3 regions of the Streptomyces sp. NPDC058691 genome follow, and region 3 is predicted to be linked to each of the others. Evidence: riboswitches for the same ligand, from Rfam matches in the RefSeq annotation. Region 3 holds a riboswitch; each other region holds the start of a gene.

Region 1 (9,691 bases), on a different contig from region 3:
GTGTTCGTGGTGAAGAAGGTCACCTCGTCGTCGGACTCCCGCGACAAGTGGTGACCCCGCGGGGCCCGGAGACGACCGGACCCCGCGGGAGCGCTCCGCTCAGTCCTGGAGCGGGACGCGCTCGGGGCGTTGCGGCGCCGAGCCATTGGACGACGGCTCGGCCCCACCGTTCATCTGGGCGAGCAGCTGGCGGGCCAGCCCCAGGCCCGTGCCGCCCATGGTGAGCGCCTTGGCGAACATCTCGGACATGCCGTCGGCGCCGTTGAGCAGCACCATGTGGTCGACGTTGCCGAAGGCGGACGCGCCGGCCCGGACGATCTCCGGCCAGTTCTCGGCCAGTTGCTGGGCGACGACCGCCTCCTGGTTCTCCGCCAGCGCGGCGGCCCGCGCCTTGATCGCGTCGGCCTCCGCCAGACCCTTCGCCCGGGCGGACTCGGCCTCCGCCAGACCGCGGGCCTGAGTGGCCGCGGCCTCGGCCTCACCCGTGGCCCGGGTGGCCGCGGCGGTCGCCTCACCGTTGATCTTGGTCTGCTCCGCCTGGGCCGCGGCGGCGGTCTTCACCCGGTTCGCCTCGGCGATGGCGGCCAGCTCCGTCTCCCTGGCCTTCGCCTCGGCCGCCGAGATCCGCGCGTCGCGCTCGGCCTCGGCCAGCGTCCGCTTCTCGTACGCGGAGGCGTCCGCCGGCTTGCGGACATCCGCCTGCAGCTGCTGCTCGCGCCGCTGCGCCTCGAGTTCGGCGACCCTGGTCTCCTGGACCACGACCTCCTGCCGGGCCGCCGCCTCGGCGAGCGGGCCCGCCTGCTGCGCGGATGCGGTGGCCTTGTCCCGTTCGGCCGTGTAGCCGGCCTGGAGGATCTGGCTGTCCCGGGTGGCCTCCGCCATGCGGGCCGCCGCCTGCTGCTCGGCCTCGGTGGCCAGCCGGTCCGCCTCCGCCTGCGCGATACGTGCGTCGCGGTGGACGGCGGCGGCGTGCGGGGCCGAGAGGTTCTTGATGTACCCGGTCGGGTCGACGATCTCGTGGATCTGCAGCGAGTCGATGATCAGGCCGAGCTTCTCCATCTCCGAACCCGACGCCGCCCGGGTCTCGGCCGTCAGCCGCTCCCGGTCGCGGATCATCTGCTCCACCGTCAACCCGCCCACGATGGAGCGCAGATGACCGGCGAAGACGTTGTGCACCCGCTCGGGCATGAACTTCTGCTGGTCCAGGAAACGCCGTGCGGCGTTGGCGATCGACACGGTGTCGTCGCCGACCTTGAAGATGACCACGCCGTGCACCTTGAGCGGGATGCCCTGCTGCGTGACGCAGTCCACGTTCAGCTCGGCCTCGTTGAGGTCCAGCGACAGCTTCCGCACCACCTGGACACCGGGCATCACCAGCGTCCCGCGACCGGTGACGACGCGGAACCCCATGCCCTCCCCCACGCCGTCGGTGCGGTGTTTGGAACCCGATATGACCAGTGCCTCGTTCGGCTCGGCGACCCGCCACATGAGCCGGAACAGCACGATCAGGATGATGAGAGCGACGAGCACCGCGCCCGCCGCGACGCCGATCACCATCGGCATACGCCCCCTTACGATTGGCCCCGATCGGGGCCGCGTACGGGAGTGTGCGCCTGCGCAAGACGCACGGGAAGATCCTGGCGCATCCTTGTCGCGTTCTTGATACGAACGCGCCCGTCCCGGTCAGCCGTACGCGGGCGCGACGTACACGGTCCGCGGCGGCAGGTACTCGACGACCACCACGACCGTGCCCTTCCCGATGCGCTCCCCCTCGGTGGCCGGGTACGCGAGGAAGGCCTCCGCACCCCCGCGGACCTGCACGATCACCTCGCCGACCAGCCCCGGGCCCACCGTGCCGGTCACCCTCCCCTGAAGCCCGATCACGCTGCCCACCCCCGTACCTCGGTGCTTCACCGCGCGCGGCGCCGGCGCCGCCCGCCGCCCGTGGGGACAGTGTCCCCCCCGGAGCGGTCCGCCGACACCACCAGCGCGGCCAGCGCGGTCGTCAGCGGCACGGCCACCACCAGCCCGATGCTGCCGACCAGGGTCCGCACGATCTCCTCGGCGACCAACTCGCTGCCGGCCACCGCCAGCACGCCGCGCTGCGCGATGGAGAAGAGCAGCAGCAGCGGGAGTGCGGCACCCGCGTACGCCAGCACCAGGGTGTTGACCACCGAGGCGATGTGGTCACGGCCGATGCGCATCGCCGCCCGGTACAGCTTCCGCCGGCCGGCGCCCGGATCGGCGTCCCGCAGCTCCCACACGGCCGAGGTCTGGGTGACCGTCACATCGTCCAGGACACCGAGCGACCCGATGACGATGCCCGCCAGCAGCAGGCCGTGGATCTCGATGCCCGGATAGAGGTCGTGGATCAGCCCGGTCTCGTCCGAGGTGTTGCCGCTGAGCACCGCCCAGTCGATGAACACCGAGCCCAGCAGCGCGATCAGCAGCAGTGAGCAGAGCGTGCCGAGGACGGCCACCGAGGTACGGGCGTTGAGGCCGTGGCACATGTAGAGCGCGATCAGCATGATGGCGCTGCCGCCGACGACCGCCACCAGCAGCGGATCGCTGCCGTGCAGGATCGCCGGGAGGATGAACAGCGTCAGCACCGCGAAGCTGATGATCAGCGCCACCAGTGCCAGGATCCCGCGCAGCCGCCCGACCAGGACCACCGCGGCGGCGAAGAGCCCGGCCAGCAGCCACAACGGCAGCGACCGGTCCACGTCGGCGACCGAGTACTGCAACTCCTTGGGCGCGGCGGGCGCGTAGGAGAGGAGGACCTTCTGCCCCTGTGTGTAGTGCCGGGTCTGGGTCGGCTGCACGATCTCGGTGAAGGTGCGGCCGGTGTCCTTGCCGGAGGTGACCTCGATGGTCGCCCGCTCGCAGATCGACGGCGGGGCCGACGGGGTGGGGGACGGCCCGCCGGACGGTGCCGCGCTGGGCTGGGCGGGGCTGTTCGGCACGGCGTTGACGTCCGCGCAGTTGACGTTCTCGACCCGCACCACCCGGCCCGACTGCGTCTGCTGGTCGAACCCGACGCCCGTGCGCTTGTGGGCCGGCACTCCGTTGGGCCAGAGCACCACCAGGCCGACCACCACCGCGGCGATGAACGGGATCAGCACCGCGGCGATGACCTTCCGCAGATGCCGGGAGACCGGCGGCACGGGACCGTGGCCGTGGCCGTGGCCATGGCTGTGGCCGTGGGGCTGAGGGTGCGCATGAGGTGAGTCCACCCGCCGATCATGCCAAGGCCCGCTGGTGCGCGCTGGAGAAGACCCGCTAGCGTTGTGCCCGCTTTGCACACCGCGGGAGCTCGGAGCACCGGGCTGAGAGGGCGCTGACCGGCCGAAGGCCACCAGCTGCGCCGACCGCTGAACCTGTTACCGGGTAATGCCGGCGTAGGGAGTGGGTTTCATGACCATGCAGAATGCAGGCGCGCGCGAAATCGGCCCGCACAAGGCCTATGTGACGGGGTCCCGCCCGGACATCGAGGTCCCCGTCCGCCGGGTGCACCTCACCGACGGCCGGGACGTGACGCTGTACGACACCTCCGGTCCGTACACCGACCCGAACGTCACCACCGACGTCCGCCGCGGCCTCCCGCCGTTGCGGGAGAACTGGATCGCCGCCCGCGGCGACACGCAGGAGTACCCGGGCCGCCCCGTCCGCCCCGAGGACGACGGCGTCAGGCACACCTTCCCCCGCGGCGGGCTGCGCAACCTGGACGCCGTCTTCCCCGGCCGTCCGCGCCCGCCCCGGCGCGGACAGGGCGGGCAGGCGGTCACCCAGCTCGCGTACGCCCGGCGCGGCGAGATCACCCCGGAGATGGAGTTCGCCGCGATCCGCGAGAACGTCCCGCCCGAGGTCGTCCGCGAGGAGATCGCGGCGGGCCGCGCGGTGCTGCCGGCGAACGTCAACCACCCGGAGACCGAGCCGATGATCATCGGCAAGCGGTTCCTGGTGAAGGTCAACGCCAACATCGGCAACTCTGCCGTCACCTCCTCCATCGAGGAGGAGGTGGAGAAGATGACCTGGGCCACCCGCTGGGGCGCCGACACGGTCATGGACCTGTCCACCGGCCGCAACATCCACACCACCCGTGAGTGGGTGCTGCGCAACTCCCCCGTCCCCATCGGCACCGTCCCCCTCTACCAGGCCCTGGAGAAGGTCGACGGCAAGGCCGAGGAGCTGACCTGGGAGATCTACAAGGACACGGTCGTCGAGCAGGCCGAGCAGGGCGTCGACTACATGACCGTGCACGCGGGAGTCCTGCTGCGGTACGTCCCGCTCACCGCCCGCCGCAAGACCGGCATCGTCTCCCGCGGCGGCTCGATCATGGCGGCCTGGTGCCTCGCCCACCACAAGGAGAGCTTCCTCTACGAGCACTTCGACGAGCTCTGCGAGATCCTCGCCGCCTATGACGTCACGTACTCCCTCGGTGACGGGCTGCGCCCCGGCTCCATCGCGGACGCCAACGACGAGGCGCAGTTCGCGGAACTGCGCACGCTCGGCGAGCTCAACAGCGTCGCCAAGCGGCACGGTGTGCAGACGATGATCGAGGGGCCGGGGCATGTGCCGATGCACAAGATCGCCGACAACGTGAGACTTCAGCAGGAGATCTGCGAGGAGGCGCCGTTCTACACTCTCGGCCCGCTGACCACCGACATCGCACCCGCCTACGACCACATCACCTCCGGCATCGGCGCCGCGATGATCGCCTGGTGGGGCACGGCCATGCTCTGCTACGTCACCCCCAAGGAGCACCTGGGCCTGCCCGACCGCGACGACGTCAAGACCGGCGTGATCACCTACAAGATCGCCGCCCATGCCGCCGACCTCGCCAAGGGCCACCCCGGCGCGCAGGACTGGGACGACGCCCTGTCCGACGCCCGCTTCGAGTTCCGCTGGGAGGACCAGTTCAACCTGGCCCTCGACGCGGACACGGCACGGGCCTTCCACGACGAGACGCTGCCGGCCGAACCGGCGAAGACCGCGCACTTCTGCTCCATGTGCGGCCCGAAGTTCTGCTCGATGAAGATCTCCCAGGACATCCGGCGGCAGCACGGCGCCACGGCCGAGGAGATCGAGGCCGGCATGGCGGAGAAGTCCGAGGAGTTCGCCGCCGCGGGCAACCGCGTGTACCTGCCGCTGGCGGACTGAGCCCACCCCGCACGCGGCGGAACGACACGGCCCCGCTCCCGCGGCGACGCGGGAGCGGGGGCCGTCCGCCACCTTCAGTTGGGGGCGTGGTCGGGGCCGCCGTAGTCCGGACTGGAGAAGTCGGGGCTGGAGAAGTCGGGGCTGGTGAACCGGTGCCCGGGTTCCGGGGAGGACTCGGGGCCGGGGCTGCTGAAGTCGGGGCGGGAGTAACCCAGGCGCGGCATGCGGTGGTTGTCGTCGCCCCGGCGGTCCGGTGGGGGCTGGGCGGAGCCGGCGGTCTTGGCCAGGGCGGCCTCCAGGAAGGGCTGGAGGCCGCGTTCCAGCAGGGCCCGGCGCCAGATCTCGCGTGCCGCGGCGACCTCGGGCGGTTCGTCGGGCGGGTGGTCGCTCTCGGCGGTGGGGTCGTTGCGCAGGGCCGTGAGGAGCAGGCCGATCATGCCGACGACGATCCCGCAGGCGGCGACCGCCGCGAAGAGCCAGCCGGCCTGGCGCAGGGGAGGGGCGATGTCCGGCTCGGGATGGCCGAGCGCCAGGGCGTAGCCCAGTACCAGGAAGATCATGGCGGCGGTGCCGGCGAGCACGGGTGTGAGGACGGCGACGATCGCGAACAGCCCGGCCCCCGAGCCGTCGGCGACGCCCGGTGCGGCGGCCGCGTAGCCGATGCCGGAGACGGCGGCGACCCGCCGTTCGCGGCGTTGCTCGGACAGCGCCTCGCGGGCTTTGACGTAACTCTCGTACTCCGGCGCCGCGCAGGCGGAAATGGTCGCGGTGGCGCTGAGCGCCATGGTGCGCAACTGCTCGGTGTTGAGCGGGTTCCGGGCGTCCGCGAGGGCGGCCCGGGTGCTCTCCGAGTGCAGAGCCGTGTCGAGGGCGCGCTCGAACTCCGGGCGGTCCTCGGTGAGCAGATGTGGAGCGCTGTTCATGTGCATCCCCCGATGCTCCGTCTCCGGTGCCGCCCCGAAGTCCGCGCTGGAGTTCCGGACCGGCTGGGCGGAAGCGGAGGAGAAGCTGCCTACGGATACCCCGATGGTAGAGCGCGGAGGTGACGGGGTGACAGAGTGTTTCCGGAAAATGGGGGTTTCGGGGGCTACAACGGCAGGCGTGCGACCAGGAGTTTGCCGTCCATGGTCACCCCGCCGTCCATCGCGACCGCGAGGTCGTCTGCGTAGACGTGCGGTCCCTCGATGACGGTCGTCCGGTCGGGGGAGTCCGCGGTGTGCTCGCCGCCGGCCTCGCCGAGCAGGTACGGGATGGGGCTGTGGCCGTGCACGACGCGCCGGCCGCCGTAGGTGTCGAGCAGTTCCCGCGCCGCCTGCGCCCCGTCCTCGCCGCGGAAGGCGAAGCGCCGGGTGAACTTGCGGAACAGCTCCCAGCACTCGTCGGCGTCGCCGCGCTGGAGGATGCCGGTGACGGCGTCGTTCATGGCGTCGATGGTCTCGCCGTACTCCAGGTAGGCGGTGGTGTCGGAGTGCAGCAGGAGGTGGCCGTCGGCGAGGGTGGCCGCGTCCAGCCGGGACATCCAGGCGATGTGGTGGTCCTGGAGCCGCTCCATGTCGCTGGTCTGGCCGCCGTTGAGGCGCCAGGCGGCCAGGAAGGTGGCGGTGCCGCCGGCGGAGTTCACCGGTGTGTCGCCGAAGCGGTGGGCGCCGTAGAGCAGCAGCTCGTGGTTGCCCATGAGGGCGCGGGTGTAGCCGCCGGCCGCGGCGGCCTCGGCGGACAGCTGCATGACCAGGTCGATGACGCCGACGCCGTCCGGGCCGCGGTCGGTGAAGTCGCCGAGGAACCACAGGCGGGCGTTGCCGGCCGCCCAGTGGCCTTCGGCATCGATCAGCCCGACCGCGTAGAGGGCGTCGCAGAGCTCGCCGAGGTAGCCGTGGACGTCGCCGACGACGTAGAGCGGGCCGAGCGGCGGTTCGTCGGAGGCGCTGATGACCGGGAGGTCGCGCTGGGTGGGCGTGTACTCCTCGGGCAGCGGGATCTCTTCGACGAGTGTGGGCTCGTAGCCGGACTGGGGGCCGGGAGGCGCCGGTGGCGCGCTCTGGGCCGCGGCCTCCGCCCCCTGCGGATGCCCGCCGAACCCCGTGCCGAGCATGGGTCCCTGACCTGCCCCCTGAGTCATCGAACCCTCCACCGTCGCGCCGCCATCCGCCCATCATAGGAATGACGATGTCGTGGCGTGACACACCTGGTGATAGCGATTTCATCTGGTCGGGACAAATCCCCCCGGGGCGGGCCCCTCGCGCCCCCGGAGGATACGGCTCCGCATGGGTTTCCGGTTCCGCCGCCGTCCCCCGGCCGCCCGGCCGGCACGGAGCACGTACCGCTCAGCCCCCGGAGGGTCCACGCGGCGGGTTCACCGTGGTGCGGGGGGAGCGTCGCTGGGAGGAGGTGCGGACGATGAGGTCGGTCGGCATGACCTGCTGGACCGGGCGGCCGCCGTCCACGCCCTCGATGGCGTCGATGAGCAGCTGGACCACGGCGGTGCCGATACGCCCCGGTTTCAGGGAGAGGGTGGTGATGGGCGGCTCGGTGGTCGCGTAGACCATGCTCTCGCTGCAGCACACCAGCAGCAGGTCCTCCGGGACGCGCAGCCCGTAGCGCCGGGCGGCGGCCAGCAGGTCGGTGCCGTTGGGGTCGAAGAGGCCGTAGACCGCGTCGGGCCGGTCGGGGCGGGCGAGGAGGCGGTCGGCGGCGACGGCCCCGGCGCAGGGGTCGTGGGCCGGGTAGGACTCGACCACCGGTTCCTGCCCGATCCGCTCGCACCAGCTCAGGTAGGCGCTGGTGGACAGCCGGGTGTAGGTGTCCGTGCTGGTGCCGGTGAGCAGGCCGATCCGGCGGGCGCCGGCCTCGGCCAGATGTTCCAGGATGCCGAGCACGGCGGCCTCGTGGTCGTTGTCGACCCAGGCCTGGACGGGCAGGCTGCCGGCCGGGCGGCCGTCGCTGACCACGGGGATGCCCTGCCGGACGAGTTCGGTGACCATCGGGTCGTGGTCGGAGGGGTCGATCACGACGGTGCCGTCGAGCGCCACGTTGCTCCACACGTCGTGGCGGGACGAGGCGGGCAGGATGACCAGGGCGTATCCGCGGGCGAGCGCGGCGGAGGTGGCGGCCCTGGCCATCTCGGCGAAGTAGGCGAACTCGGTGAAGGTGAAAGGTTCTTCCCCGTAGGTGGTCACGGTCAGCCCGATGAGCCCCGACCGGCCGGTGCGCAGCGTGCGGGCGGCGGCCGAGGGGCGGTAGCCCAGCCGGTCGGCGACCTCACGGACATGTGCGCGGGTGGCGTCGGGCAGCCGGCCCTTGCCGTTGAGCGCGTCGGAGACAGTGGTGATCGAGACACCGGCCGCGGCGGCCACGTCCCTGATGCCCGCCCGCTCCAGCCGGCGTCCGACGGGCCGGTTCGCCTGGTGGTTCCCTGCTGCTGTCATGGCGTGGTGATAGTAGGGCTCGGGTGGTCCGTTCGCGGGGGGTCCGCGTGGCGGATTGACAGAGACGTTTCTGCGTTCCGCGATCCGGGACGGGGCCTTGAATGCGCAGGTCGCATGGGGTTTCGACCGCTGGTTACGAGACCGGCCGCCGGGATCGCGGGGGCAATGGTCCCTGGTCCGGAGCGGCATCAACTCACTCCTACGAGGGATGCGCGCCACCGCGTGCGCCACCGGCGCGCATCGCTCCGCCCAGCACACCACCGCGGCCGGGCGCCCCCTGGTACTCGCGCACATCAGGGGCCTCCCCAGAGCGGGGGGCCGCTCGTATGGTGTGGGCATGAACCCCCGACTGCGCCGCGAACTGGACGGTATCCCCACCTACAAGCCGGGTCGACCCCCGGCGGTGGAGGACGGCGTGACGGCTTACAAGCTGTCCTCCAACGAGAATCCCTACCCGCCGCTGCCCGGTGTCCTCGAGGCGGTCACGGCCGCCGCGGGGAGCTTCAACCGCTATCCCGACATGGCCTGCACCGCGCTCCAGGCCGAGCTGGCGGACCGTTTCGCCGTTCCCGTGGAGCACATCGCGACCGGCACCGGATCGGTCGGCGTGGCCCAGCAGTTGCTGCAGGCCACCTCGGGCCCCGGCGACGAGGTCGTCTACGCCTGGCGGTCCTTCGAGGCCTATCCGATCATCACGCGGATCAGCGGCGCGTCCGCGGTGCCCGTCCCGCTGGACGCCGAGGAGACGCACGACCTGGACGCGATGGCGGACGCGATCAGCGAACGCACCCGGCTGGTCTTCGTCTGCAACCCCAACAACCCCACCGGCACCGTGGTCCGCCGTGCCGCGCTGGAGCGCTTCCTCGACCGCGTCCCCTCCGACGTGCTGGTCGTCCTGGACGAGGCGTACAAGGAGTTCATCCGCGACCCCGAGGTGCCCGACGGCGTCGAGGTCTACCGGGACCGGCCCAATGTCGCCGTGCTGCGCACCTTCTCCAAGGCGTACGGCCTGGCCGGCCTGCGCGTCGGTTTCGCGATCGCGCACGAGCCGGTGGCGGCCGCGCTGCGCAAGACCGCCGTCCCCTTCGGCGTCAGCCAGCTCGCCC
Region 2 (9,691 bases), on a different contig from region 3:
GTGGAGGCCGACCAGCTCGTGGCAGGGGTCGCGCCCCGGGTGCTGTCCACGCTGCTGCACGGCGCCGGGAGCCCGGCTCTGCCCGGCCTGGACGGGGAGGGCCCTGGACGGCTGACGGTGTGCCTCGCTCTGCGCGGTGCCCGGCCGGCCGGCACCCCGCACCGCACGGTCGTCCACGCCCCCGATCAGACCGCGGAGGCGGCGGCGCTGGCCCGTGGGGAGCTGCACGAGCGGATGACCGTCACCGTGCTGCGGCCCGACGACGACACCCTGCGCCCGGACGAGCGGTCGGAGGCGGTCACCGTCAGCGTGACCGCGCCGCCGCAGGGCGCACACGGACTGGACTGGAACGCCCCCGGGCTCGCGGACACGTACGCGGACGCGGCGCTGGCGGCGGCCTCGGCGGCCCTGCCGGACCTCCCGGACCGGCTGCTGTGGCGCGCGGTGCACACCCCGGCCGACACCGAGCGCGAGACGGGCCTCGTGGGCGGTCGGCTTCCCCGCCCCGCCCTGGCCGGCGCCGGCGGGGCGCACCTCCACCCGGACAACCGCACCCCGGTCCCCGGCCTCCACCTCGTCGGCGGCTGGTCCCACCCCGGCGGCGGGCTCGCGCACACCGGCATGTCCGGCGCCATCACCGCCGACCTGATCGCGGGCGGTCCCGGCGGCAGCCGTTAGTTGTAGCGATAGGGGTCGTACGGGTCGTACTGGCCCTGCTGCGGCTGCTGCTGCTCCTGCGGCTGCTGCTGCTGGTCGTACGAGTTCTGCTGCTGCGGGATGTACGGCTGCTGCTCGCCGCCCTGCTGCGGCACCCAGACGCCGCCCGCGGGCGTGTCGTACCCGTATCCCTGCTGCGGGGCCCCCGTGCCCTGTCCGGTGCCCTGTCCCTGCTGGTAGGGGTCCTGGTAGCCGCCGTAGGTGCCGTACGCCTGCTGGGTCTCCCAGCCGCCGGTCTGCTGCGGCTGGCCGTACGCGTCGTACGAGGCCGCGGCGGGCTGCTGCTGCGCGCCGTTGTTCCAGTCGCCGTAGCCGGTGGTGCCGTAGCCCTCGTAGCCGCCACTGGTGTAGGGGTCGGGGGTGTAGCCGGGCTGCCCGCCGTACATCGGGTACTCGCCGCTGTCCTCGTGCATGGGCATGGGCTGGTAGACCTGCGTGGAGTCCATGCCGTGCGCCTCCGGCACCAGGCCGGCGCCCTGGGGGCCCGCGTAGGCATCGTACGACTGCCCGACGTTCACGCCCTCCGGCACGGCGGCGCCGTGCTCCTCGGCCGGTCCCTGCGCCGGCGACTCGCCGCCGTAGCCCTCGACCGCCTCTTCGCGCGCGACCCGGCCGCGGCGTCCGCCGGCACGCCGCGAGGCCGACGCGGGCTCGTCGTCCTCGTCACCGTCTTCGGCGTCATCGCCGTCGTCCTTGGGGGCGTTGAGGGCCCAGCCCTCGACGAAGCCCCGCCGGTAGGAGAGCGTGACGAAGGTCTGACCGGTACCGAAGGCCACCGCGCCAAGGACGATGACGACGACGGACGGCAGGTAGACGCCGAGGACGACGCCCATGAATCCCGCGAAGGCGAGCAGCCGCCACCTCAGCCGGGCCTTGTACTGGAGCAGCACTTCGCCGAGCAGCCACAGCGCGACCACGCCGAAGGCGATGTAGAGCACTGTGTAGGCCATGAGAGCACTTCCTCACCGTTCACCGTCGTCGGCCCACCGGGGCGGCGGCTCCGCCCTCACGACCTCTGGTGCAGTCCCAGATTCTCGTAGATTTCCAACGACGCCGTGGAGTGATTAAGGGTAATGAAGTGCAGCCCGGGAATGTCCTCGGCCATCAGCCGCCTGCACATCTCCGTCGCGTACTCGACCCCGATCGCCCGCACCGCGGCCGGATCGTCCTTGACGGCGAGGATACGGTCCGCGAGCTCCGGCGGGAAAGGCGCGTTGCCGAGCTGGGCGAAGCGCTCGATCTGCCGCACGTTCGTGACCGGCATGATCTCGGGAATGATGGGCGTCTCGCAACCGGCCTTCCCGACCCGGTCACGCAGTCGCAGGTAGTCCTCGGCGTCGAAGAACATCTGGGTGATGGCGTAGTCGGCGCCCGCACGGCACTTCGCGACGAAGTGACGGGTATCACTCTCCCAGTCGGTCGAGCGGGGGTGCATCTCCGTGAAGGCCGCGACACCGACACAGAAGTCGCCCGACTCCTTGATGAGCCGGACGAGTTCGTAGGCGTAGCCGACTCCCTCGGGGTGCCGCTCCCACTCCGCCAGCGGGTCGCCGGGCGGGTCGCCGCGCAGCGCGAGCATGTTGCGGATCCCGGCGTCGGCGTACTGGCCGATGATGTTGCGCAGCTCGGCGATGGAGTGGTCGACCGCGGTCAGGTGGGCGACGGGGGTGAGGGTGGTGTCGGAGGCGATGCGCTCGGTCGCCCGGACGGTGCCCGAGCGGGACGTGCCGCCCGCGCCGTAGGTGACGGAGACGAAGGTGGGGCCCACCGCCTCGATGCGGCGGATCGCGTCCCACAGCGTCCGCTCACCCTTCTCGGTCCTCGGTGCCATGAACTCGAAGGAGTAGGAACGCTGGCCGGAGGCCAGCAGCTCACGAATGGTGACCGCGTGATCGGTCCTGGTGGAAGCGGTGCCGAGGGCCATGCGCCTCAGGCTAGCCGTGGAGGCCGGAGGGCCCCAACAGGGCACAGGGAAATGTTCACTCCCTGGACATGAGACGCTCGCCCGACGAGACGCCCGCCATCCGGGGGCCACCGGACGGCGCGGGCGGCACTGGGTTCAGGAGGTGTACGAGCGGACCCGCTTGGCGAGCTCCGCGGCGGCCGAGCCGGGGTCCTCGGCCTCGGTGACGGCCCGTACGACGACGATCCGCCGGGCCCCCGCGTCCAGCACCTGCTCGACGTTCTCCGGGCCGATGCCGCCGATCGCGAACCACGGCCGGTCCGTACCGAGCCCCGCCGCGTACCGGACGAGGCCGAGCCCCGGCGCGGGGCGGCCCGGCTTGGTCGGGGTGGGCCACACCGGCCCGGTGCAGAAGTAGTCCGCACCGGGCTCCACGGCGGCCGCGGCCGCCTCGGGCTCGGAGTGGCACGACCGTCCGATGACCGGGGACTCCCCGCCCGAGCCGAGGATCGCCCGCGCGGCCCGGACCGGCAGGTCCCCCTGCCCCAGGTGCAGCACGTCGGCACCGGCCGCGTGTGCCACATCCGCGCGGTCGTTCACCGCGAGCAGCGCGCCGTGCCGCCGGCACGCGTCACCGAGGACCGCGAGGTACTCCAGCTCCTCGCGGGCCTCGATGCCCTTGTCGCGCAGTTGCACGATGTCGACCCCGGAGGCCAGCACGGCGTCCGCGAACGCGGCGAACTCCTCGATGCCGCCCTGGCGCCGGCGGGCGTCGGTGCACAGGTAGAGACGGGCGTCGGCGAGCCGCGCGCGGATGCTCATGCGGTGGGGTCCCCCTCGGGTGCGGTACGGGCGGCGCCCGCGGTGGTTGCGGCGGTCGGAGGGCTCAGACGGCCAGCGCCTGGGCCCGGCGCTTCACCTCGGTCCCGCGGTTCTCGCGCAGCGCCTGCACCGGAGTGCCGGGCAGGCTCTCGTCCGGGGTGAACAGCCATTCCAGGGCTTCCTCGTCGCTGAACCCGTCGTCCTTGAGCAGGTTGAGCGTGCCGGCGAGGCCTTTGACGATCTTCCCGTCGCCGACGAAGTCGGCGGGGACCATGAGCACCCTGTTCTCCCCGCGGCGCACCGCGATGAGCTGCCCTTCCTTGATCAGCTGGCGGACCCGGGTCACCTCCACTTCGAGGTGCTCGGCGATGTCGGGGACGTTCAGCCAGGAGGGTACGAGGGCTTCAATCTTTGCGTCGATCTCGGTCACAGGACAAGCGTGCCATCCCGGACCCCTACCGCGGTACTCGTGGCGTCCACCAGGGGCATGGGGGGCGTTCCGGAAGGCGGTCCGGAACGCACCTGCCGCCATGCGCCTCAGACGACGGCGGTCCGGAGCTGCACGGCGGGATCGGCCACCAGGTTCCGGTCGACGCGGGCCTCCCGGGCGATCAGCTTGCGGGCCTGGGCCAGGTCGCGCGGACGGCCCACGGCGAACAGCGCGACGAGCACACCGTCGCGCAGCCAGAGCACGGACCAGGCGGGGCCGTCCGGGTCGCCCCGCAGCAGCATCTCGTCGGAGTCGACGTGGTGCCCCGCGTACTGGACGAAGCGCCCGAACTGCTCGGACCAGAAGTAGGGGACGGGGTCGTAGACCTCGTCCCCGCCCAGGATGTTGGCGGCCGCGGTGCGCGGTCCCTGGATCGCGTTGTCCCAGTGGTGGATCAGCAGCCGCTGCCCGTACCGGGCGGAGGGGAAGGAGGCGCAGTCCCCGACGGCGTACACGTCGGGCACAGAGGTACGCAGCCGGTCGTCGGCGAGGACCGCCAGGTCCGGGCCCAGCTCGACGCCGGAGCCGGCCAGCCAGCCCGTCGCGGGCCGGGCGCCGATGCCGACGACGACGGCCTCCGCGGCGATCGCACTGCCGTCGGCCAGCCGCACCACACCCGGCTCGACCGCGGCGACGGTGGCGCCCGTGCGCAGTTCGACGTCCGCCTCCGCGTACCAGCCGCGCATCCGCTCGGCGATCCGCTCCGGCAGCACGCCCGCCAGGGGCCGGTCGGCGGCCTCGACGACGGTCACCGCGCAGCCCGCGTGCCGGGCGGCGGTGGCGAACTCGGCGCCGATCCAGCCCGCGCCCACCACGACGACGGTGCTTTGCGCCTCCAGCACGGGCCGCAGCCGCGCGGCGTCGTCCAGGGTGCGCAGCACGTGCACGCCGGGCACACCCGCGCTGCCGGGCAGTGTCACCGGTTCGGCGCCGCTGGCCAGGACGAGCTTGTCGTACCCCACCGGGCCCGCGTCGGTGAGCAGTTGGCGCTCGGCCGGGCGCAGCGCGCTCGCGTTCCGGCCGAGCAGCAGCTCGACACCGATGCCGCCGAAGTCCACGTCCAGCAGGGCACCGGGGCCCTCGTCGGCGCCGAAGAGGACGCCCTTGGACAGCGGTGGACGGTCGTACGGCGGATGCCGCTCCGCGCCGAGCAGCGTGATCGTGCCGCCCCACCCCTGCTCGCGCAGGGACACGGCGGTCTGCACCCCGGCCATCCCGGCCCCGACGACGACGGCTCGCTGCTCGCTGCTGCTGGTCACGCTGATCACCGTAGCGCCGCGCCACGCGTACCCGGGGGCACCGGCGCCCTACTCGCCCTCAGTGGTGCGTACTAAGGTGGCAGCCGAAGTACTCGCGGGAGCCCGGCGCACCGGGCTGAGAGGGCGGCTGGCCGGCCGCCGACCGTACGAACCTGATCCGGGTCATGCCGGCGAAGGGAGGAGCGGTCCATCCATGACATCCATGCAGCGTCATGACGTGTCCGACACCGTCGTCATCGGTGGCGGGATCATCGGACTGGTCACCGCCTGGAGGGCGGCCCAGCGCGGGCTGCGCACGGTGGTCGCCGATCCCGATCCGGGCGGCGGCGCCGCCTGGGTGGCGGCCGGGATGCTGGCCCCCGTCACCGAGGTGCAGTACGGCGAGCAGGCCCTGCTCGACCTCAATCTCGCCTCGGCCCGCCGCTATCCGGCGTTCGCGGCCGAGCTGGAGGAGACCACGGGTCTGGACCTCGGCTACCGGACCTGCGGCACCCTCGCCGTGGCCCTGGACGCCGACGACCGCGCCCAGCTGCGCGAACTGCACGCGTTCCAGACCTCGTTGGGCCTTCGGGCGGAGTGGCTGAGCGGACGCGAGTGCCGCCGCCTGGAGCCGATGCTCGCGCCCGGCGTGCGCGGCGGGCTGCGCGTCGACGGCGACCACCAGATCGACCCGCGGCGGCTGGTGGCGGCGCTGCTGCGGGCCTGCGAACTGTCCGGGGTGGCGTTCCGCCGCGCGACGGTGACCGGGGTGGACGTCGACGGCGACCGGGCGCGCGGGGTCGTCCTCGACGACGGAACGGTGCTGGCCGCGGGGCAGACCGTGCTGGCCGCGGGGAGCCGCAGCGGCCTGCTCGACGGGCTGCCGGAGCGCCTGCTGCCTCCGGTGCGCCCGGTGAAGGGCCAGGTCCTGCGGCTGCGGGTGCCGGAGGCGTACGCGCCCTTCCTGTCCCGCACGGTGCGGGCCGTGGTGCGCGGCGGCGATGTCTACCTCGTGCCGCGCGAGAACGGCGAACTGGTCCTCGGAGCCACCAGCGAGGAGATGGGCTGGGACACCACCGTGACGGCCGGCGGCGTGTACGAGCTGCTGCGCGACGCCCACGAGCTGGTGCCGGGCATCACCGAACTGCCGCTGGTGGAGACGGTCGCGGGGCTGCGCCCCGGCTCCCCCGACAACGCGCCGCTGCTGGGCCGCAGCGCGCTGGAGGGCCTGCTCATGGCCACCGGCCACCACCGCAACGGCGTGCTGCTCACCCCGCTCACCGGCGACGTGATGGCCGAGGTGCTGACGGGCGGGGAACCGCCCGAGGTGGCGCGCCCCTTCTCCCCCGGCCGATTCACACCTCAGGAGCAGTACGCATGACCGCGATGACCGTCTCCGTCAACGGCGAGCCGCACGAGGTGACGCCCGGCCTCACCCTCGACCGGCTGGTCGCCGGGCTCACCGCCGCCTCCTCCGGTGTCGCCGCCGCGCTCAACGAGACCGTGGTGCCGCGCGGGCAGTGGCCCGCCACCGCGCTGAGCGACGGCGACCGCGTCGAGGTCCTGACCGCGGTACAGGGAGGCTGACCCGCATGGCCGACGACCCGCTGACCATCGCCGGAACGGACTTCGGCTCCCGCCTGATCATGGGGACCGGCGGCGCGCCGAGCCTGGAGATCCTGGAACAGGCGCTGCTCGCCTCCGGCACCGAGCTCACCACGGTCGCCATGCGGCGGCTCGACCCCACCGTCAAGGGCTCCGTGCTGTCGGTGCTGGCCCGCCACGGCGTCCGCGCCCTGCCCAACACCGCCGGCTGCCGGACGGCCGGCGAGGCCGTCCTCACGGCCCGGCTGGCCCGGGAGGCGCTGGGCACGGACTGGGTGAAGCTGGAGGTGATCGCGGACGAGCGCACGCTGCTGCCCGATCCGGTCGAGCTGCTGGACGCGGCCGAGACCCTGGTCGACGACGGCTTCACGGTGCTGCCGTACACCAACGACGACCCGGTGCTGGCCCGCCGGCTGGAGGACCTCGGCTGCGCCGCGGTCATGCCGCTGGGGTCGCCCATCGGCTCCGGGCTCGGCATCCGCAACCCGCACAATTTCGAGCTGATCGTGGAGCGGGCCTCCGTGCCGGTGATCCTCGACGCGGGAGCGGGCACGGCGTCCGACGCGGCCTTCGCGATGGAGCTGGGGTGCGCCGCCGTCATGCTCGCCTCCGCGGTCACCCGGGCCCGGGAGCCGGTCCTCATGGCCGAAGCCATGCGCCATGCCGTGGCGGCCGGCCGCCTCGCCCACCGCGCCGGGCGCATCCCGCGGCGCCGGCACGCGCTGGCCTCCTCGCCGGCCGAGGGTGTCGCGGCCTTCGACCCGGAGCGGCCCGCCTTCGGCGGCTGAGCCGTGCTGCGGCGCCGCCGGGGTGTCGTGCGGCGGTCCGGCAGGCGACCGGTGGCCCACGTCACGGTTTCATGTCGGTACCGCACGGCCGCGACACAACGTTGCCGCGTTAGCCCAAGCGGGTAAGGCGAACACCGTAAACTGCACCTTTGTGGATATGGCCCTTCAAGACCCGCTGGTCGGGCGCACGCTCGACGGCCGCTACCGGGTGGAGGCCCGGATCGCGGTCGGCGGGATGGCGACGGTCTACCGAGCACTGGACACCCGCCTGGACCGTGTGCTCGCGCTGAAGGTGATGCACCCGGCGCTGGCGACCGAGTACGGCTTCGTGGAGCGCTTCATCCGTGAGGCGAAGTCCGTGGCGCGGCTGGACCACGCCAATGTGGTGCAGATCTACGACCAGGGCGCCGACGGCACGTATGTGTACCTCGCGATGGAGTACATCGCCGGCTGCACGCTCCGCGACCTGCTGCGCGAGAGGGGCGCGCTGCCGCCCCGGGCGGCGCTGGACATCCTCGAACCCGTGCTGGCAGCCCTCGGCGCGGCGCACCGCGCGGGCCTGGTGCACCGCGACATGAAGCCGGAGAACGTCCTCATCGGCGACGACGGCCGGGTGAAGGTGGCGGACTTCGGCCTGGTCAGGGCCGTGGGCGCGCACACCACGACGACCTCGACCACCGGCGTCGTGCTGGGCACCGTGTCGTACATGGCGCCGGAGCAGATCGAGAGCGGCACGACCGACCCGCGCAGCGATGTGTACGCGTGCGGGGTGCTCCTCTACGAAATGCTCACCGGCGGCAAGCCCCGTGCGGGCGGCACCCCGATGCAGGTGATCTACCAGCACCTGAACGAGGACATCCCCGCGCCCTCGGCCACCGTGCCGTCACTCGCGCCGCGGCTGGACGCCCTCGTGGCGAGCGCGGCGGCCCGCGAGCCCGCGCGGCGTCCCGCGGACGCGGTGGAGCTGCTGGCCCGGCTGCACGCGACGCGCGCCGCCCTGAGCCCGGCGCAGCTGGACGCCGTACCGCCCACGGCGCACGCGCCCGAGCCGCCGGCCGCGCCGCGGGCGGCCGGGGCGGAGGAGGCGACCGCCGTGGTGCACCGCACGACACGGCTGGAGATGCCGCCGGAGCCGACGCGGCGGCGGCCCGCCCCCGGGCGCGGGCACGCGGCCCCCGAGGGCTCCCGGCTGCGGGCCCGGCCGGGCATGATCGCCGTGGTGGTCGCCCTGCTGCTGATCGCCGGCATCGGCGCGGGCGTCTGGTACATCAACGACGGCCAGTTCACCAGGACCCCCGCGGTGCTGGACCTGGCGCGGGCGGACGCCGAGCAGAAGCTGCGCGCGGCCGGGCTCGAGGTCGAGGTCGTCGAGGCCTTCGACGCGGCCACCCCCAAGGGCAGGGTCACCGGCACCGACCCGGGCCCGGGCACGCGCATCCGCGACGACGGCACGGTCACGATCACCGTCTCCAAGGGCCCGGCGCGGGTGAAGGTGCCGGATGTGACGGGCAAGTCGCTCGGCCGCGCCCGGCAGGACCTGACCTCGGCCGGCCTGACGGCGGGCCGGGTGACCCGGGAGTTCAGCGACGAGGTCGCGCAGGGCGACGTGATCTCCACCGATCCGGGCAGCGGGACGACCCGCAAGCCGGACTCCGCGGTGGCGCTCGTGGTCAGCAAGGGCGCTCCGGTCGACGTGCCCGACGTCGTCGGCGCGTCGCTGGAGGACGGCCGCAGGGAGTTGCAGGAGGCCGGGCTGCGGGTCAAGGTCGCGCCGAAGCGGGTCTTCTCCGACCAGGCCGACGAGGGCGGGATCGCCGCGCAGAGCCCGGACGGGGGGCGGCAGCTCGCGGCAGGCGACACGGTCACGCTGACCGTGTCCAAGGGCCAGCAGATGGTCGAGGTGCCGGACGTCGGGGGCAAGGACGTCGACACGGCCCGGGCGGAGCTGGAGGCCGCCGGGTTCGACGTACGAGTGATCCAGTTCTTCTTCACGGGCGAGGTCAGCAACCAGTCCCCCGCCGCCGGCGGCGAGGCACCGAAGGGGAGCACGATCACACTGTGGGTGCGCTGAGCGATTCCCGTGCACCCGCCGTCGTGCGCAATCCGGTCGGCGCCCATGTGCCGGTCG
Region 3 (9,691 bases):
ACAGTGGACCGGGGCGCCCGATTCCCCTCCTCGAACCGGGCGCCCCCCCGGCCGGCCCGGGCGCGGGCGCTCGCTATCGTGGCGGGCGTGCAACAGCCGCCCCGTGACACCGAGATCGAGACCCTGGACGAGTTCGACCGCGTCGTCGCGTCGGGCTCCCTGCGCGGATACCGCGTGCAGTCCGTCGATCTGACCACCCGTACCTCCGCCCTGCGCTCCGCGGACACCGCCGAGGCCGTGTTCCTCGGCTGCCCGATGGAGCCGGAGGCCGCCGCCCACGTCCGCTCGACGGGCGCCCTGGTCTTCCCGCCCGTGCCGGAGCTGCCCTTCGACCCGTACCGGGGCTCGCTCTACACCCCGGACGCGCTGTACGAGGGCCTGGCAGGCGCCGACGGGTACGACGCGACGCCCGACGCGCACGCGTACCAGTGGTTCCTGCGCACCCGCGACACGGGCGACATCTTCGCGTCGATGCTCCGCAGCATCCACGACGACGCGGTCTCCGACGCCTTCGACGAACTCCTCGCCGGGGCCCGCGTCGTCGGCGTGATGGGCGGCCACGCCATGGCCCGCGGGACCGAGGCCTACGCGGGCGCGGCCCGCCTCGGCAGGGCGCTGGCCCGTGAGGGACTGACGGTGGCGACCGGCGGCGGCCCCGGCGCCATGGAGGCGGCCAACCTCGGCGCCTACGCGGCGCCCTTCGACGACGCGATGCTCAAGGACGCGCTGGACACCCTCGCTCAGGTCCCCTCCTTCCGGCCCTCCATCACCGACTGGGCCCGCGCGGTCTTCGCCGTGCGCGACCGCCACCCCGGCGGCGGCGCCTCCGTCGGCGTGCCGACCTGGTTCTACGGCCACGAGCCGCCGAACGCCTTCGCCGCGCACATCGCCAAGTACTTCGCCAACGCCACCCGCGAGGACGGCCTGCTGGCACGCTGCAACGCCGGTGTGGTCTTCCTCCCGGGCGCGGCCGGCACCGTGCAGGAGATCTTCGACAACACCACGCCCAACTACTACGAGTCGAACGGCGCCCCGCGTCCCATGGTGCTGGTCGACGAGGAGCACTGGACGACCCGCCTCCCTGCCTGGCCCCTCCTGCAGTCCCTCGCCGAGGGCCGCAGCATGGCGCCGCGCATCGCGCTGGTCGACTCCATCGAGGACGCGCCGAGGGCGCTGGCCGGCTGTCGGCGGACGCGGCCCGGTAGGACGGAGGGGTGCTCAGCCGCCCGCCGCGCGCGCCGGCACCGCGTCCGTTTCCGGCTTCTCCTCCCGCCTGGGGAGCAGCAGCGGGGTCGCCAGGACCAGCACTCCGGCCGCCCCGATCGCGGCGCGCGGTCCCGTCACGGCGGCCAGCGCGCCCCACAGACCGGTCGTGACCGCGATGGCGGCCTTGCCCGTGACCGACCAGGCGGCAAGGACGCGGACGACCCGGTCGCCCGGGATCCGGTCGAGCCGGCTGGTGGCGAAGACCGGGCTGAACACACCCATGCAGGTGATGATCCCGAGTTCGACGACCATGACGAGCACCAGGCCCGTCGTCCCGGGCCGGACCAGCACCAAGCCGGGCAGGCAGCACGCCCGCAGTGCCCCGGAGACGATCAGCACCTTGTGCCGGCCGAAGCGCTCGACGAGCCGGCGGGCGAGCCGCGACCCGATCAGCCCGCCCGCGCACGGCAGCGCGAACGCGAGGCCGTACTGCCAGGGCGCGAACCCGAGGCGGCCGAGCATGAGCACGGCGAGCAGCGGCGCCGTCGCCATGATCAACGCGTTGACGGCGACCGTGTTGAGGAACAGCGGGCGCAGCGCCGGGTCGGCCAGGATGTACCGCCACCCGTCCAGCAGGTCGCCGGCCCGCGGTCGCGTCGGCGCGCCGGTCCGTACGGGGCGTGGTTCGCCGCCGCCGATCGCGCGGATGCCCAGCGCCGAGAGCAGGTAGCTGACGGCGTCGGCGACCACGGTCGTCACCGGGCCGAACAGCCCGATCGCGGCCCCGCCGAGCGGTGGCCCGAGCATGGTGGTCGTCCAGGTCGTGGCCTCGAAGCGGGCGTTGGCGACGAGCAGGTCCGGTCCGCCCACGAGCGACTTCAGGTAAGCGCCCGCGGCCGCGTTGAAGGCGATGTCGGCCGACGCGACCACCACCGACACGGCCAGCAGCTGGGCGAAGCCGAGCACACCGAGCGCGTACGCCGCCGGCACGCTCAGCAGCACGGCGCAGCGGACCAGGTCCGTCGCGATCATCACCGGCCGCTTGCGGCGGAACTCCGCCCACGGGCCCAGCGGCACCGCGGCCATCGCCCCGACCGCCGGTCCCGCGGCGGCCAGCACCGCCACCCGGGTCGGCCCGGCGTGCAGCACGAGGATCGCGATCAGGGGGAACGCGTCGAACGCGAGCCGCGTGCCCAAGGCGCTGACGGCGTTCGCGGTCCACAGCCACCCGAAGCGCCGTCCCAGCGACCGCCCGGACTTGCCGTCCTTGCCGTCCTTGCCGTCCTGCACGTGTGTCACCCGTCCCCTCCCGCCGCTCCATCGCCGTCCCGCTCCGCCACAACCGCGCGTGGACCGGGTGCCATCCAAGCGAGTGGGGAACGCCTGATCAAACAACCCTGACGCCCGTCTGCCACAACCACGGGTTGTCGGCATAGGCTTGCCGCCGTGGATCTCGACGCCGTACGCACCTTCGTCGCGGTCGCGGACACGGGGCAGTTCCGGGAGGCCGCGGCCGGCCTGTCGATCACGCAGCAGGCCGTTTCCAAGCGCGTCGCCGGGCTGGAGAAGGAGCTCGGGGTGCGGCTGTTCACCCGCACCCCGCGCGGGGCCCGGCTCACCATCGACGGGCAGGCGTTCGCGCCGCACGCGCGAGAGCTCCTGCGGACCGCGGAGCGGGCGGCCGCCTCCGTCCGGCCCGGCAGGCGCGCCCTGCGGGTGGACGTCATCGGGCGCAGGCTCGCCCCCGCCGGGCTGCTGCGCGACTTCCACCGCGCGCATCCGGGGACCGAACTCGACGTCGTGACCCTGTTCGACGCCGACGCGGCCCTCGCGGCCGTCCGTTCCGGCACGATCGACGCGTCCTTCCGGGCCCTGACGGCGCCTGCGCGGGACCTCCCCGAGGGCGTTCGGGCGATGCGGGTGCACGACGAACCCGTGCAGTTGCTGACCGGACCCGGCCATGTGTTCGCGGCGGCCCGCACGGTCGCGCCGGACCGGCTCGCCGGGCACCGCATCTGGATGCCGGGGCTCGTCGCCGGCACCGAGTGGGCCGCGTACTACGCCGACCTCGCCGCCGCGTTCGGGCTCACCATCGATGCGACCGGGCCGGACTTCGGGACCGAACCGCTGCTGGACACCATCGCCGACTCCGCCGTGCTGGCGACCCTCGTCGGCGAGGGCACCCGTGTCGTCTGGCCCGCCCACCACGACCTGCGCCGTGTCCCCCTGCGCGACCCGACGCCGGTGTACCCGCACTCGCTCCTCTGGCACACCGACAACCCGCACCCGGCCCTGGCCGCGCTGCGCGACCATCTGCGCGCCACGCGGACCGGTCACGGCACCACCGGGATCTGGGTCCCCACCTGGGCCCGGTGACCGCCACCGGGGCACCGGGCCTCAGGCCCCGAGCACCACGACCTCGTCGGCGGCGAAGGCGACACCGACCGTCTCCCCCTCGGCGGGCGCGTCGCGCAGGGCGCACGAGGCCTCCAGCCGCGGCCCGCCGGCGGGCTCCAGCAGCAGTGTGACCTGGTCGCCGCGGAAGGTGCGGGCGACGACCGCACAGGGCAGCCCCTCCTCGGTAGGCACGAGGCGCACCCCGGCGGGGCGCACCAGGAGCCTCCCGGGCCCCTGCGGTGATCCGGGCGGTACGGGGATCTTGCCCCAGGGAGTGTCGGCGGCGTCGCCGGTGACGGTCACGGCCGGTACGTTGCCGAACCCGAGGAAGCGGGCCACGAACTCCGACGCGGGCCGCCGCCACACCTCCAGCGGGGTGCCGGCCTGTTCCACGCGCCCGTCGCGCATGACGACGACCCGGTCGGCGAGCGCGAAGGCCTCGCCCTGGTCGTGCGTGACGGCCAGCACGGTCGTGCCCAACCGGCGGAACAGCTCGCGCAGTTCGACCACGAGGCGTTCGCGCAGTCCGCGGTCGAGCTGCCCGAGCGGCTCGTCCAGCATGAGCAGCCGCGGCTCGGGCGCGAGCGCGCGGGCCAGTGCGACCCGCTGCTGCTCACCGCCCGACAGGGACGCCACGGCGCGCCGCTGCGCGCCGGGAAGTCCGACGAGCTCCAGCAACTCCCCCACCACGCGGTCGCGTTCACCCCGCGGCGTCCCGCGCATGCGCAGACCGAAGCCGACGTTGCCCGCGACGTCGTGCTGCGGGAAGAGCTGGTGGTCCTGGAACATCAGGCCCACCCCGCGCCGGTGTACCGGCACGGCCGCCTGGTCCCGGTCGCCGAGCAGCACGCGCCCTGCGTCGAGCGGATGCAGTCCGGCCACGGCCCGCAGCATCGTGGACTTTCCGCCACCGCTGGGCCCGAGCACGCACACCGTCTCGTGCTCGGCGACCTCCAAATCCACGGCATCGAGGGCGGCCCGTCCGCCGAAGCACACGGTGGCGCCGTCCAGTCGCAGCAGGGCCATCAGAACTCCCCCGAACCGTCGGTGCCGTGGACGCCATGGATACGCAGGCGTTCCAGCGCCAGCAGCGCGCCCGCGCACACCAGCATCAGCACGGTGCTCAGCGCCATCGCCTGCCCGTAGTTGAGTTCGCCGGCCCGCCCCAGCAGGCGCGCGACCGCGACCGGCAGCGTGGGGTTGTCGGGCCGTGCGATGAAGACCGTCGCCCCGAACTCGCCCAGGGAGACGGCGAAGGCGAAGCCCGCCGCCACCAGCAGGGCCCGCCGCACCAGCGGCAGGTCCACCTCGCGCCAGGCGCGCAGCGGCGACGCCCCGAGCACCGCGGCCGCCTCGCGCAGCCGCTCGTCCACGGCGCGCAGCACGGGCAGCATGGTGCGCACCACGAAGGGCACGCCGACCAGCGCCTGGGCGAGCGGCACGAGGATCCACGAGGACCGCAGATCCAGCGGCGGTTCGTCGAGGGTGATGAGGAAACCGAAGCCGATGGTGACGGCGGAGGTGCCGAGCGGCAGCATCAGCAGCGCGTCGAAGCCGCGGACGAACCGCCCGGCGCGCCGGGTGAGGGCGGCGGCCGCCAGTCCGCCGACGACCAGGGCGATCGCGGTGGCCGCGGCCGCGTACTCCAGCGAGTTCCACACCGCGCTCACCGGCGCCACCACGAAGGTGCCGCCGCCCGCGCCCGCCGAGCCGAGCGCGCGGTAGAAGTCCAGGCCGTAGCCCTCGGGCCCGTCCAGCGACCGTTCGACCAGCACGCCGAGCGGCACCAGGATCAGCAGCGCGGCCACCCCGAGCGTCCCGGCCAGCAGCCCCCACTCGCCCGCGCCGCGCGGCCGGCGCGCCGTTCCCGCCGGGTCGACCAGCCGCAGCGCGCTCTCGCGCCGCCGTACGGTCCGGGCGTGCACGGCCAGGATGCCGGCGACGGCGGCGAACTGGACGATCGTCAGCACGGCGGCCGTCGGCAGGTCCAGCAACTGGGCGGTCTCGCGGTAGATCTCCACCTCCAGGGTGGAGAAGGTGGGCCCGCCGAGGATCTGCACGACCCCGAAGGACGTGAAGGTGAAGAGGAACACCATGACGGCGGCCGCGGCCACGGCGGGCCCGAGCGCGGGCAGCGTCACGCGCCGCCAGGCGGCGAACCGCCCGGCGCCCAGGACCCGCGCGGCCTCCTCCTGCCGCGGGTCGAGCTGCGACCACAGGCCGCCCACGGTCCGTACGACCACGGCGTAGTTGAAGAAGACGTGCGCCAGCAGGATCGCCCACACCGTGGTGTCCAGGCGCACCCCCCACAGCTCGTCCAGCAGCCCGCCCCGCCCCAGCAGCGCGAGGAACGCCGAGCCGACGACCACCGTCGGCAGCACGAAGGGCACGGTCACGACCGCCCGCAGCAGATGCCGCCCGGGGAAGTCGAAGCGCGCGAACACATAGGCCCCCGGCAGGGCGATCGCCAGGGTGAGCGCGGTCGAGGCGGCCGCCTGCCAGCAGGTGAACCACAGCACATGCAGGATGTCGGGGTCGCCCAGCACGTCCGCGAACCGGCCCAGCCGCCACCGCCCGCCCTCGCGGAGCCCGCGGGTGACGATGGCGGCGACCGGGTAGCCGAAGAACACCGCGAAGAAGACGGCCGGCACGGCCAACAGGCCGAGCCGCACGGCGTGCGGCCGCAGGGCGGCCGTCCTCCGCCGGGCCGCTCCGGTTACTTCAGCACGAGCGAGGACCACGTCTTGACCCACTGCTCACGGTTCGCGGCGATCTTCTTCGGCTCGACGGTGGCGGAACCGCTGATCACGGGCGCGTACTTGGTGAAGACCTCGGGCAGCTTCGCGTCGTCCCTGACGGGGTTCACGAACATGTTGAGCGGCATGTCCTCCTGGAAGGTGCGGCTCAGCAGGAAGTCGATGAGCGCCTTGCCGCCCTCGGTGTTCTTCGCGCCGTCCAGCAGTCCGGCGAACTCGATCTGCCGGAAGCAGGTGGCCGTCGCCACGCCGGTCGGGCCCTGCTCGGGCTGCTTCTTCAGCGCGAGCACCTCGGCGGGCGGGCTGGAGGCGTACGACACGACCAGCGGCTTGTCGCCCTTGCCGCCGCCCGCGCCCGAGAAGTTGTCGTAGTAGGCCTGCTCCCAGCCGTCGACGACCTGGACGCCGTTGGCCCTCAGCTTCGTCCAGTAGTCCTGCCAGCCCCCGTCGCCGTACTTCGCGGTGGTCGCCAGCAGGAAGGCCAGGCCCGGGGAGGAGGTCGCGGCGTTCTCCGTGACCAGCAGGTCCTTGTACTCCGGCTTGACCAGGTCGTCGAAGGTCTGCGGGACGGGCAGCTTGTGCTCCGCGAACCAGGCGCGGTCGTAGTTGACGCAGACGTCGCCGAAGTCGATGGGCGTGACGCGGTGCTCGGCGGCGTCGAGCTGGAGGGCGGCGGGGACCTTGTCCAGGTCCTTCGCCTCGTACGGTGCGAACAGACCGTTGTCCAGGGCGCGGGAGAGCAGGGTGTTGTCGACGCCGAAGAAGACGTCGCCCTGCGGGTTGCCCTTGGAGAGCACGGCCTGGTTGACCGCCGCGCCCGCGTCGCCGCCGCGCAGGACCTTCACCGTGTAGCCGGTCTGCTGCGTGAAGTCCTTGAGGACGGCCTTCGAGGCGGCGAAGGAATCGTGGCTGACGAGGGTGACGGTCTTGGAACCGCTGCCCTTGCCGCCGCTCCCGCCGTCGGCGGAATCGTCGCTTCCGCCACAGGCCGCGAGGGACGCCGCGCCGAGCGCGACGACGAGGGCGGTGCCGGCGGCACGCCGACGGATGGTGCTCATCAAGTGACTCCCTACGCCGGTATGACCCGGATCAGGTTCGAGGGTCTGCGGCCGTGCCGCACTCTCAGCGCTGTGTGCGCTCCCCTGTCGGATGTTCTTTTGTCGATCGTTCACGGCAAAGAGCCGCAAACGACCATCACACTAGCAAGTGCCGCTCAGCGCTCGGAAGCCGCCAGCTGCCCGCAGGCCCCGTCGATCTCCTGGCCCCGGGTGTCCCGCACCGTCACCGGCACGCCGTGCGCCTCCAGCGCCGCGACGAACGCCCGCTCGTCCTCGGGCCGCGACGCGGTCCACTTCGAGCCCGGCGTGGGGTTGAGCGGGATGAGATTGACGTGCACGCGCTTGCCCTTGAGCAAGCGGCCCAGCAGATCCGCGCGCCACGCCTGGTCGTTGATGTCCCTGATGAGCGCGTACTCGATCGACACGCGGCGCCCGGAAACGTCCGCGTAGTGCCACGCGGCGTCCAGCACCTCGCGCACCTTCCAGCGGGTGTTGACCGGCACCAGGGTGTCGCGCAGTTCGTCGTCGGGCGCGTGCAGCGAGACCGCGAGACGGCACTTGAAGCCCTCGTCCGCGAAGCGCAGCATCGCCGGCACCAGGCCGACCGTCGAGACGGTGATGCCCCGCTGCGACAGCCCCAGCCCGTCCGGCTCGGGGTCGGTCAGCCGGCGGATGGCGCCCACCACCCGCTTGTAGTTCGCCAGCGGCTCGCCCATGCCCATGAAGACGATGTTCGACAGCCGCGCGGGACCGCCCGGGATCTCCCCGTCGCGCAGCGCCCGCATGCCCGCCACGATCTGGTGCACGATCTCGCCGGTGGACAGGTTCCGGTCCAGCCCGGCCTGCCCGGTCGCGCAGAACGGGCAGTTCATGCCGCAGCCCGCCTGCGAGCTGATGCACATCGTCACGCGGTCCGGGTAGCGCATGAGCACCGACTCGACCAGCGTCCCGTCGAACAGCCGCCACAGCGTCTTGCGCGTCGTGTCGTTGTCCGTGCTGCTGTGCCGCACGACCGACATCAGGTCCGGCAGCAGCCCTTCCGCCAGCTTCCCGCGCGCCGCCGCCGGGATGTCCGTCCACGTGGCCGGGTCGTCGGTGTACCGCGCGAAGTAGTGCTGCGACAGCTGCTTGGCCCGGAACGGCTTCTCCCCCAGCTCCGCGACCACCTCCCGCCGCTCGTCGGGCGTGAGGTCGGCAAGGTGCCGCGGCGGCTTCTTGGCGGCGCGCGGCGCGACGAAAGTGAGTTCTCCGGGTGCAGGCATGGTTCATCCAGTGTCGCAGATCAACTGGGCTCGCCCAGGTCACATGGGTGAGGGAACCGTCACCCTCGGGCGTCCCCTGTCGACCTTGGGCAACCTTTCACGACCCAGGGACGGCCCAGCAGCCGATGCACGGTTTCGGGAACGGAAGCCGCCCCGACCTTGCGGATCTTGGCACCGTCTGCGTCAAGAAGCGGGTACACGCCGGACACGATCCGGTGTAACGTCGCGCTCTTCGCCCGACCCACGGTGCGGAGTCCCCGGTAGGTAGCCTTCATGCTCGATCAGTCCGACCCCGACCCGTACTCGATGTGGCGGCTCGCGCTCGCAAAGGTGGACCGGATCTTCGCTTCCCCTCCCGGATTCGACCGACCGGTGGCGGGGTGCACTTATTGCGCCTCGGAATCGGACTTCCGCCTCCTCGGCGGTGATCCATCCGCCGTGCCGGATGATGTCCTCCAATATGTGGTGCGCGAGGTCGTCGATCACTGGGACGCGGACCAGTACCCGATCCTGTGGCGCCGCCTCATGCCGCGCATCTTGCGTCACTGGGGCCGTGAAGGCGGTACGGACCCGTCCGGCGAACTGGCCCGTCTCGCCCGGTACGGGGCCCGACTGGTCGACTGGCCGGTCGCCGAGCGCGCCGCGGTCGAGCAAGCGTTCCGGGCGCTGCTCACCCTCGCGCTCACAGACGGCCGCTCCCCCTCGGACATCCGCGACCTGGTCGAAGGCCTCGCCAACGCCACGGGTGGCCTGGAGCCGTGGCTGGACCACCTCGCCGGGCTCTCCGGCCCCGCCGCGGACGCCGGTCTCGTCCGACTGGCTGTCGGCTGGGGGACGGACCTCCTGTGGGAGGACTTCGAGTTCCAGTGGTGGTACGACGGCGAACCGCGAACCGTCGCCGACTGGCTGGTCGCCCAACGACCCCGCATCGCGTCCTTCGCGGCATGCCACCCGCACTGCAAGAACGCCGCCGACGCGCTCGTCGCGATCTCCCACCTGTAAGAAGGTGACT

Evidence for each region. A riboswitch is a leader RNA that binds a small molecule or an ion and turns the genes downstream of it on or off. The one in region 3 is predicted to bind thiamine pyrophosphate.
Region 1: another riboswitch for thiamine pyrophosphate. It lies ahead of thiC (phosphomethylpyrimidine synthase ThiC); the one in region 3 lies ahead of ACFWVC_RS18665 (thiamine ABC transporter substrate binding subunit).
Region 2: another riboswitch for thiamine pyrophosphate. It lies ahead of thiO (glycine oxidase ThiO); the one in region 3 lies ahead of ACFWVC_RS18665 (thiamine ABC transporter substrate binding subunit).

The regions. Positions count from the first base shown of each region.
Region 1 is NZ_JBHXSO010000022.1:72,082-81,772, reverse strand. It holds gene ACFWVC_RS17755 (DUF5326 family protein) at 1-54, shown strand, start outside; gene ACFWVC_RS17750 (flotillin family protein) at 100-1,563, opposite strand; gene ACFWVC_RS17745 (hypothetical protein) at 1,684-1,884, opposite strand; gene ACFWVC_RS17740 (YibE/F family protein) at 1,911-3,233, opposite strand; TPP riboswitch at 3,296-3,423, shown strand; gene thiC (phosphomethylpyrimidine synthase ThiC) at 3,415-5,160, shown strand; gene ACFWVC_RS17730 (hypothetical protein) at 5,235-6,089, opposite strand; gene ACFWVC_RS17725 (metallophosphoesterase) at 6,248-7,252, opposite strand; gene ACFWVC_RS17720 (LacI family DNA-binding transcriptional regulator) at 7,485-8,585, opposite strand; gene hisC (histidinol-phosphate transaminase) at 8,923-9,691, shown strand, end outside.
Region 2 is NZ_JBHXSO010000045.1:15,601-25,291, forward strand. It holds gene ACFWVC_RS27725 (phytoene desaturase family protein) at 1-678, shown strand, start outside; gene ACFWVC_RS27730 (hypothetical protein) at 675-1,667, opposite strand; gene metF (methylenetetrahydrofolate reductase [NAD(P)H]) at 1,724-2,641, opposite strand; gene thiE (thiamine phosphate synthase) at 2,777-3,442, opposite strand; gene ACFWVC_RS27745 (Rv2175c family DNA-binding protein) at 3,507-3,872, opposite strand; gene ACFWVC_RS27750 (NAD(P)/FAD-dependent oxidoreductase) at 3,980-5,191, opposite strand; TPP riboswitch at 5,276-5,388, shown strand; gene thiO (glycine oxidase ThiO) at 5,394-6,551, shown strand; gene thiS (sulfur carrier protein ThiS) at 6,557-6,757, shown strand; gene ACFWVC_RS27765 (thiazole synthase) at 6,763-7,563, shown strand; gene pknB (Stk1 family PASTA domain-containing Ser/Thr kinase) at 7,721-9,634, shown strand; gene ACFWVC_RS27775 (deoxyribonuclease IV) at 9,622-9,691, shown strand, end outside.
Region 3 is NZ_JBHXSO010000024.1:27,268-36,958, forward strand. It holds partial or broken gene ACFWVC_RS18640 (LOG family protein) at 79-1,176, shown strand; gene ACFWVC_RS18645 (MFS transporter) at 1,219-2,505, opposite strand; gene ACFWVC_RS18650 (LysR family transcriptional regulator) at 2,653-3,582, shown strand; gene ACFWVC_RS18655 (ABC transporter ATP-binding protein) at 3,604-4,629, opposite strand; gene ACFWVC_RS18660 (ABC transporter permease) at 4,629-6,260, opposite strand; gene ACFWVC_RS18665 (thiamine ABC transporter substrate binding subunit) at 6,320-7,417, opposite strand; TPP riboswitch at 7,409-7,513, opposite strand; gene rlmN (23S rRNA (adenine(2503)-C(2))-methyltransferase RlmN) at 7,573-8,679, opposite strand; gene ACFWVC_RS18675 (hypothetical protein) at 8,953-9,681, shown strand.